Regions from separate parts of the Pseudomonas sp. BJa5 genome, predicted to be linked through region 2. Evidence: predicted binding sites of a transcription regulator. Region 2 holds the regulator's gene; the other holds the start of a gene.
What was found. Region 2 encodes FliA, which starts transcription of late flagellar genes. Its sites were predicted from a motif close to CTAAAGTTTNNNNNNNNNNNGCCGNTAA; they were not measured.
Positions count from the first base shown of each region.

Region 1 (4,623 bases), on a different contig from region 2:
AAGGTGCGCCCGGGCCTGGAGCCGCACCAGACCACCCACTTCTCCATCGTCGACAAGCAGGGTAACGCGGTCAGCAACACCTACACCCTGAACTGGGACTACGGCAGCGGCGTGGTGGTCAAGGGCGCGGGCTTTTTGCTCAACGACGAGATGGACGACTTCAGTTCCAAGCCGGGCGTGGCCAACGCCTTCGGTGTAGTGGGCGGCGATGCCAACGCCATCGAGCCGGGCAAGCGCATGCTGTCGTCCATGGCCCCGACCCTGGTCACCCGTGACGGCCAGGTCACCCTGGTGCTGGGTACGCCGGGTGGTTCGCGGATCTTCACCTCGATCTTCCAGGTGCTGAACAACCTGTACGACTACAACCTGCCGCTGGAAAAAGCCGTGGCCGCGCAGCGTGTGCATCACCAGTTGCTGCCCAAGGACACCATCTACTTCGACGCCTATGCGCCGCTGACCGGCAAGGTCGCGGATGAGCTGAAGAAGATGGGTTACACCCTGGAGGACCAGGGCTGGGAGATGGGTGACATCCAGGCGATCCGGGTCAATGGCGCGGCGCTGGAAACGGCTTCCGATCCGCGTGGGCGCGGGGTGGGGCAGGTCGTCAAGTAAGGTTTCAACCTGATCGCGGGGCAAGCCCGCTCCCACGGGGCCGGATTGCACCATGGACCAGTGGGAGCGGGCTTGCCCCGCGATGCGTTTAAACGCGGAAGTGGCTGACCATAGTCTGCAACTGGTTGCCCAACCGCGCCAGTTCCACACTGGAGGCCGCCGTCTCGTCGCTGGCCGCCGCCGTCTGTTCCGACACATCGCGCACATTGATGATGCTGCGGCTGATCTGCTCGGCCACCGCGCTCTGCTGTTCGGCCGCCGCGGCGATCTGTTGGTTCATCGACTGGATATTCGACACCGTGCGGGTGATGCTCTCCAGCGAGGCACCGGCCTTGCGGGTCAGCTCGACGCTGCTGTCGGTCAGGTTGCGGCTGCCAAGCATCACATTGGCCACTTGCTGGGTACCGCTCTGCAGGCCGGCTACCAGTTCCTCGATCTCTTCGGTGGACTTCTGGGTGCGCTGGGCCAGGCCGCGCACCTCGTCGGCGACCACGGCAAAACCACGTCCGGCCTCACCGGCACGGGCCGCTTCGATCGCGGCATTCAGGGCCAGCAGGTTGGTCTGCTCGGCGACCGACTTGATCACGTCCATGACACTGCCGATCTTCTGGCTTTCCTTCTGTAGCTCGCCCATGGCCTCGGTGGAGCGGTGCACTTCTTCGGCCAGGCGTTCGATCTGGCTGATCGCCTCGGCTACTACCTGATCACCGGCACGGGCCTGGGTGTCGGCATCGGTGGCGGCCGCAGAGGCGTGCTCGGCATTGCGCGCGACTTCCTGCACGGTGGCGGCCATTTCGTGCATGGCGGTGGCGACCTGGTCGGTCTCGACTTTCTGGCTGTTGACCCCGGCGCTGGTTTCCTCGGTCACCGCCGACAGTTCCTCGGCGGCGCTGGCGATCTGGGTGACGCCATCGCGGATGCCGCTGATCAGGTCGCGCAGGGTCGAGCCCATGCGCTGGATGCCTTGCTGCAGCACGCCCAGTTCATCGCGGCGGGTGACGCGCAGGTCGTGGGTCAGGTCGCCGGCGGCGATCTTCTCCACCACCGCCAGGGTCTCGCGCAGCGGACGGGTGATCTGCCGGGTGATGATCACCGCGGCCAGCACGCCGACCAGCAGCGCCAGCAGGGTGGCGGTCAGTTGCAGGGTACGGGCCTGGACACTTTCGCTGTCGCGACGTTCGAGCTGGATGGTGTACAGCGTGTCACTGATCTTGACGATGCTGGCTCCCTGTACGGTCATCTCTTGGCGGGCGACGGCGATGTCGGCGGTGGCATCGCGGAACTGGCGCACGGCATCGCGGTAGGCCAGCACGGCGCTTTCGAACTGCTGGATGCGCGCCGCTTCGCCCGGCATCTGGCGATTGAGGCTGGCGATTTCGGCCAGGGCGGCATCGAGCTGGCGCAGCGCCAGTTGTTCGGATTCGCTGCTGATATCGGCGATGTAGCTGCGCACCGCCAGGCGCACCAGCAACAGTTGCTCCTTGGCCTGGGTGACGCTGCGGAACTGCTCCAGGCGGCTGGCGCTGCCTTCGGGCAGGGCGAGGATGTCGCGGTTGATCGCCTCGATCAGTTCGATGGCGCGCGCGGCGGCCAGGTTCATCCCGTCGCGGGCGGCGAGGCTGGCCTTGTAGCCGCTGCGCATCTTGTTGATCGACACCTGGTAGGCGTCGATGACCTGGCCCAGTTCCTGGAGCAACTTGACGTTTTCCGGGCTCTTGAAGCTCTTGAGCAGCTTCTGCTGCTGTTCGCTGAAGGCGTTGAGCTTGACCTGCACGGTGCCGGCGGTGGCATCGTCGCCGTTGGTCAGCATGTACTGCAGGCGGGTAATGCGCAGGTTGGTCAGGTCACTGTTGAGCTGGGTGATGTCGCTCATCCAGTTACTGCGATCGATCAGGCCACTCATGCTGTTCCAGCCGGTGAGGGCCAGCAGGCCGGTGAGCAGCAGCACCAGGCCGAAGCCCAGGCCGAGTTTCAGGTTGACGCTGATGTTGGCAAACCAGCTGTTCATGCAATCCTCCAGGAACGTAGTGCGTCGTTATCCATATCGCTGGAAGATTGTTGTTCTTGATGGCCAGCCGATGTACGTGAGCACGGGTTATCGGCGGCCCGGCCCGTAGCTGAAACGCTTTTTCAGCAAAAAATGATCAGCGGTCGTAACCGGGTTTTTCCACGGCAGGCCACCAGGGCTGCCGTGGGCGGGCAGGAGGGATTACAAGGCGCGGGCGGTGAATGTGTCGCACTGGTTGATGTCGCCCTTGGCAAAGCCGGTCTTGAACCAGCGCACACGCTGCTGCGAGGTGCCGTGGGTGAAGGAGTCGGGCACTACCCGGCCCTGGCCTTGCTGTTGCAATCGGTCATCGCCGATGGCGTTGGCGGCGTTCAGGGCTTCTTCGATGTCGCCCGGTTCCAGCCAGTTCAGGCGTTGTTGCGCCTGGTAGGCCCAGACCCCGGCCAGGCAGTCGGCCTGCAATTCCTGGCGCACCAGCAGGCCGTTGTCGCCCTCCATGCGTTCGCCGCGCTGGCGTGCGGCCTGGACCTTGGCCGAGACGCCGAGCAGGGTCTGTACGTGGTGGCCGACTTCGTGGGCGATGACATAGGCCTGGGCGAAGTCGCCGGCGGCGGCGAAACGTTGCTCCATTTCGCGGAAGAAGGTCATGTCCAGGTAGACCTTCTGGTCGGCCGGGCAATAGAAGGGGCCCACCGCCGAGGAGGCAAAGCCGCAAGCCGAATTGATCTGGCCGCTGAACAGGGTCAGGGTCGGATCTTTGTACTGGCGCCCGCCCTGGGCGAAGATCGCCCGCCAGGTGTCCTCGGTGTCGCCCAGGATCGAGGCGACGAATTCGGCCTGTTCATCGTTGACCGGTGGCGCCTTGCCGGTGCCGGTGCCGGTGCTGACCGGCGCGCTTTGCTGGCCCATCTGCCCGGCCAGCTGGCCGAGGATCTGCAACGGGTCCTGGCCGGTGATCCAGCCGATGCCGACGATCAACAGGATCGCACCGATGCTCAGGCCCTTGCCGCCGCCGAAGCGCATGCCGCCACCGCCCTCGCCACGGGCATCGACCACATTGTCGCTACGCCTGCCTTTTCGCCATTGCATGAGCGCTCTCCCAAGCCTGGAAACGTGAGCTAAAAGATTAGTTCAGCCAGGGACGCTCTGTCAGATTACTGAAGCCTGGATAACCGTTTGGTTATGTATTGGTGGTTTCTTTTCAATATTCACCGGGGCCTGCATACCCGAAACTGCAAGCACACCTGCCACGACCAGGTTCACCCATAATTCCAAGACAGGAGAACGGCATGTCTGCACAAGACACCAGTCGCTTCGCTATCCGTGATCGCAACTGGCACCCCAAGGCCTTTACCCCGGATTACAAAACCTCCATCGCCCGTTCCCCGCGCCAGGCGCTGGTGAGCATTCCGCAGTCGATCAGCGAAAGCACCGGCCCGGATTTTTCCCATTTGAAGTTCGGCGCCAACGACCACGACCTGCTGCTCAACTTCAACAACGGCGGGCTGCCCATCGGTGAGCGGATCATCGTTGCCGGCCGCGTCTGCGACCAGTACGGCAAGCCGATCCCGCACACCCTGGTGGAAATCTGGCAGGCCAATGCCGGTGGTCGCTACCGGCACAAGAACGACCGCTACCTGGCACCGCTGGACCCCAACTTCGGCGGCGTGGGCCGGGCCCTGACCGACAGCGAAGGCTTCTACAGCTTCCGCACCATCAAGCCGGGCCCATACCCATGGCGCAATGGCCCGAACGACTGGCGTCCGGCGCATATCCATGTGTCGATCAGCGGTCCGTCGATTGCCACGCGCCTGATCACCCAGCTGTATTTCGAAGGCGACCCGCTGATTCCGATGTGCCCGATCGTCAAGTCGATTGCCAACCCCGAGGCGATCCAGAGCCTGATCGCCCGCCTGGACATGAGCAACGCCAACCCCATGGACTGCCTGGCCTATCGCTTCGACATCGTGCTGCGCGGCCAGCGCAAGACCCACTTCGAAAAC
Region 1 is NZ_JALRNG020000036.1:19,621-24,243, reverse strand. Features, by position in the region: gene ggt (gamma-glutamyltransferase) at 1-612, shown strand, start outside; gene M2D63_RS19615 (methyl-accepting chemotaxis protein) at 701-2,620, opposite strand; gene M2D63_RS19610 (neutral zinc metallopeptidase) at 2,822-3,709, opposite strand; gene pcaH (protocatechuate 3,4-dioxygenase subunit beta) at 3,910-4,623, shown strand, end outside.
Region 1: a site for FliA is predicted at 2,708-2,735, ahead of M2D63_RS19615 (methyl-accepting chemotaxis protein). Genes of this name have one in related genera too.

Region 2 (4,623 bases):
GGCCAGTCCCTGGCCCAGGCGCTGGAGCCGTTGCTGCGCAAGCGCGTGGTGCTGATCGATACCGCCGGCCTGCAGGCCAGCGATCCGGCCCTGCGCATGCAGCTGGAGACCCTGGCCGGTCGCGGCATCGCCGCCAGGAATTACCTGGTGCTGGCCACGACCAGCCAGAAGCAGGTGCTTACCGCCGCCTACCACAGCTACAAGCGCTGCGGACTGGCCGGGTGCATCCTGACCAAACTCGATGAAACGGCCAGCCTGGGCGAAGTCCTGAGCCTGGCCATCAGTCATGAACTGCCAGTGGCCTATCTAACCGATGGGCCACGCATTCCTGACGATCTGCACCTGCCGCGCCGCCACCAGCTGGTCAGCCGCGCCGTCAGCGTGCAGATGCAGGATGAGCCCAGCGAAGAGGCCATGGCCGATATGTTCGCTGATCTCTACCACAGCTCCGGCAAACGTGTCGGCTGAGGTGATTGTGAAGACGTTGCAAAGTATCTGCATAGATGGTCTGCCATGCATTTTTCAGGTGTTGAAAGCGCAGCCGTTCATGTGGCCTCGGTCTAAGCAAGACAAGGTAATGAACAAACATGGGTAGCATGCATCCCGTACAGGTGATCGCCGTAACTGGCGGCAAAGGTGGCGTCGGCAAGACCAACGTGTCGGTGAACCTGTCATTGGCGCTGGCAGAGCTTGGCCGTCGGGTCATGCTGCTGGACGCCGACCTGGGCCTGGCCAACGTCGACGTTCTGCTGGGCCTGACCCCGAAACGGACCCTGGCCGATGTGATCGAAGGCCGCTGCGAACTGCGCGACGTATTGCTGCAGGGGCCGGGCGGCGTGCGCATCGTGCCGGCTGCGTCCGGCACCCAGAGCATGGTGCACCTGGCGCCGGCCCAGCACGCCGGCCTGATCCAGGCCTTCAGCGAAATCGGCGACAACCTCGATGTGCTGGTGATCGACACCGCTGCGGGTATCGGTGACTCGGTAGTCAGCTTCGTGCGCGCCGCCCAGGAAGTGCTGTTGGTGGTGTGTGACGAACCGACCTCGATCACCGACGCCTACGCACTGATCAAACTGCTCAACCGCGACTACGGCATGAACCGTTTCCGCGTCCTGGCCAACATGGCGCAAAGCCCGCAGGAAGGGCGCAACCTGTTCGCCAAGTTGACCAAGGTCACGGATCGCTTCCTCGACGTGGCCCTACAATACGTCGGTGCGGTGCCTTACGACGAATGCGTGCGCAAGGCGGTGCAGAAGCAGCGTGCGGTCTATGAAGCCTTCCCGCGCTCCAAGTGCGCGCTGGCGTTCAAGGCCATCGCCCAGAAGGTCGACAGCTGGCCGCTGCCTGCCAATCCGCGTGGCCACCTTGAGTTTTTCGTCGAGCGTCTGGTGCAACCGACCAGCGCGGGACCTGTGCTATGAATGCCAGCGGATACCGAATGTACTGCAAGGCTTCACGCGATGCCCAATACGAATTGATCGAGCGCTACGCGCCGCTGGTCAAGCGCATCGCCTATCACTTGCTGGCACGTTTGCCGGCCAGTGTGCAGGTGGAGGACCTGATCCAGGCCGGGATGATCGGCCTGCTCGAAGTCGCCAACAAGTACGACGCGAGCAAGGGTGCCAGTTTCGAAACCTATGCCGGTATCCGGATCCGCGGAGCAATGCTCGATGAAGTGCGCAAGGGCGACTGGGCGCCGCGCTCGGTGCACCGCAACACCCGCATGGTCAGTGACGCGATTCGCGCCATTGAAGCAAAAACCGGCCGCGACGCTAAAGATCACGAGGTTGCTGCCGAACTCCAATTGAGTCTCGATGATTACTACGGGATTCTGAACGACACCCTGGGCAGCCGCCTGTTCAGCTTCGACGACCTGTTGCAGGACGGCGAGCATGAAGGCCTGCACGAGGATGGCGCCAGTGCCCAGCTCGAGCCTTCGCGCGACCTCGAAGATGAACGCTTCCAGAAGGCCCTGGCCGAGGCCATCGCCAACCTGCCGGAGCGCGAGCGCCTGGTACTGGCGCTGTATTACGACGAGGAGCTGAACCTCAAGGAAATCGGCGAGGTGCTGGGGGTCAGCGAGTCACGTGTCAGCCAGTTGCACAGCCAGTGCGCGGCGCGTCTGCGCAGTCGCCTGGGAGAATGGCGGGCGCGTTGAACCCAGGTTCGATGCAGTCGCGAAAGGCATTACCCGAATTGATTGAATGCGCGTTCAGTGCTGAGCGCGTCTAAGACTGCTTGGAGGTCTAATTGAACAAAGACATGAAAATCCTCATCGTCGACGATTTCTCGACGATGCGGCGGATCATCAAGAACCTGCTGCGCGACCTGGGCTTCACCAATACTCAGGAAGCCGATGACGGCAACAGCGCGTTGCCGATGCTCGAAAGCGGTCATTTCGATTTCCTCGTGACCGACTGGAACATGCCCGGCATGTCCGGTATCGACCTGCTGCGCAAAGTGCGCGCCGATGAACGCCTCAAGCACCTGCCGGTGCTGATGGTGACTGCCGAGGCCAAGCGCGAGCAGATCATCGAAGCGGCCCAGGCCGGCGTCAACGGCTATGTGGTCAAGCCGTTCACCGCACAGGTGCTCAAAGAAAAGATCGAGAAGATCTTCGAGCGCGTGAACAGCTAAGACTCGCCACGGGGGCGCTATGGAGCAATCACATTCATCCTTGGGCGAGTTCGAGTCGACGCTGAAAAAACATGCCCAGGAGCTGGTCGACAGCCTCGAGCGCGGCAAATTCGGCGACGCGGTGCAACTGATCCATCAGCTGAACCAGACCCGTGACCGTGGCCTGTACCAGGAAGTCGGCAAACTGACCCGCGAGCTGCACAGCGCGATCGTCAGTTTCCAGATCGACCCGCACATGCCGCAGGCCGAGGAAGTGTCGCAGATCACCGACGCCACCGAACGCCTGTCCTATGTGGTCAAGCTGACCGAGGGCGCGGCCAACCGCACCATGGACCTGGTCGAGGCCAGCACACCGGTGCTCAATGAGCTCGGCGACGAAGCCCGGGCCTTGAGCGTCGACTGGCAGCGCTTCATGCGTCGCGAAGTGGCGGCGCCGGAGTTTCGCGAGCTGGCCCGGCGCGTCGACAGTTTCCTGACGCGCAGCGAGGAGGGCAACCGCAAGGTCGCCGGCCACCTCAACGACATTCTGCTGGCTCAGGACTATCAGGACCTGACCGGTCAGGTGATCAAGCGCGTCACCGCACTGGTCACCGAAGTAGAAAGCAATCTGCTCAAGCTCGTGCTGATGGCCAGTCAAGTCGACCGTTTTGCCGGTATCGAACACGACCACCAGCAGCTGCGTGCTGAAAAAGATCAAGAAAAACATCCGACTCGGGGTGAAGGTCCGCAGATTCATGCCGATAAGCGTGAAGACGTCGTGTCCGGTCAGGACGATGTCGACGATCTGCTGTCCAGCCTGGGTTTTTAGGGAGCACGTTTAATGAGCTTCGGCGCCGATGAAGAAATCCTCCAGGATTTTCTGGTAGAAGCCGGCGAGATTCTTGAGCAACTGTCCGAGCAACTGGTCGAGCTGGAAAGCCGTCCGGATGATGCCGACCTGCTCAATGCGATCTTTCGCGGTTTTCACACTGTAAAAGGGGGCGCCGGCTTCCTCCAGCTCAACGAGCTGGTGGAGTGCTGCCACATCGCCGAGAACGTCTTCGACATCCTGCGCAAGGGTGAGCGTCGCGTCGACGCCGAGCTGATGGATGTGGTCCTGGAAGCCCTGGACACGGTCAACAGCATGTTCGGCCAGGTGCGTGAGCGCACTGACATCACCCCGGCCACGCCCGAGCTGCTGGCGGCGCTGTCGCGCCTGGCCGAGCCGGGTGGCGCCGAGCAGGCACCGGCGCCTGAGCCGGTGGTCGAGGCAGCGCCGGTGGCACCCGCCGAAGCGGACATCACCGACACCGAATTCGAACAGCTGCTCGACTCGCTCAATGCGGTCAAGGCCGAAGCTGAAGCACAGGCGCAGGCACCTGCCGCCGCCAGCGATGAAATCACCGATGCCGAATTCGAGTCGCTGCTCGACCAGTTGCACGGCAAGGGCCAGTTCGCCCCCGAGGGGCTGCCTGCAGCGGCGCCTGCGCCGGAGGCGGCCCAGAGCGACAGCGACGAGATCACCGACGACGAATTCGAGGCACTGCTCGACCAGTTGCATGGCAAGGGCACCTTCGCCGTCGACGCCTTGCCCGCTGCTGCGGCACCGGCCCAGGCGCCGGCAGCGGCCGCGGCCGACGATCACATCACCGAGCACGAGTTCGAAGCGCTGCTCGATGAGCTGCACGGCAAGGGCAAGTTCGCGCCCGACAGCGTCGCTGCCGCAGCTCCGGTCGCAGCCGCGGCTGTAGCTGCCAAGCCGGCACCCGCACCGGCTGCGGCCAAGCCACAAGCTGCGCCAGCACCTGCCGCTGCACCGGCCAAGGCCCCAGCGCCAGCCCCTGCGCGCCAGGCCGCTCCGGCTGCCGACAAGGCCGCCAGCGAAGCGGAAACCACCGTGCGGGTCGATACCGCGCGCCTGGACGAGATCATGAACATGGTCGGCGAACTGGTGCTGGTGCGTAACCGCCTGGTGCGCCTGGGCCTGAACAGCGGCGATGAGGCCAT
Region 2 is NZ_JALRNG020000053.1:3,219-7,841, forward strand. Features, by position in the region: gene flhF (flagellar biosynthesis protein FlhF) at 1-468, shown strand, start outside; gene fleN (flagellar synthesis regulator FleN) at 588-1,421, shown strand; gene fliA (RNA polymerase sigma factor FliA) at 1,418-2,158, shown strand; gene M2D63_RS23405 (chemotaxis response regulator CheY) at 2,263-2,637, shown strand; gene M2D63_RS23410 (protein phosphatase CheZ) at 2,657-3,445, shown strand; gene M2D63_RS23415 (chemotaxis protein CheA) at 3,458-4,623, shown strand, end outside.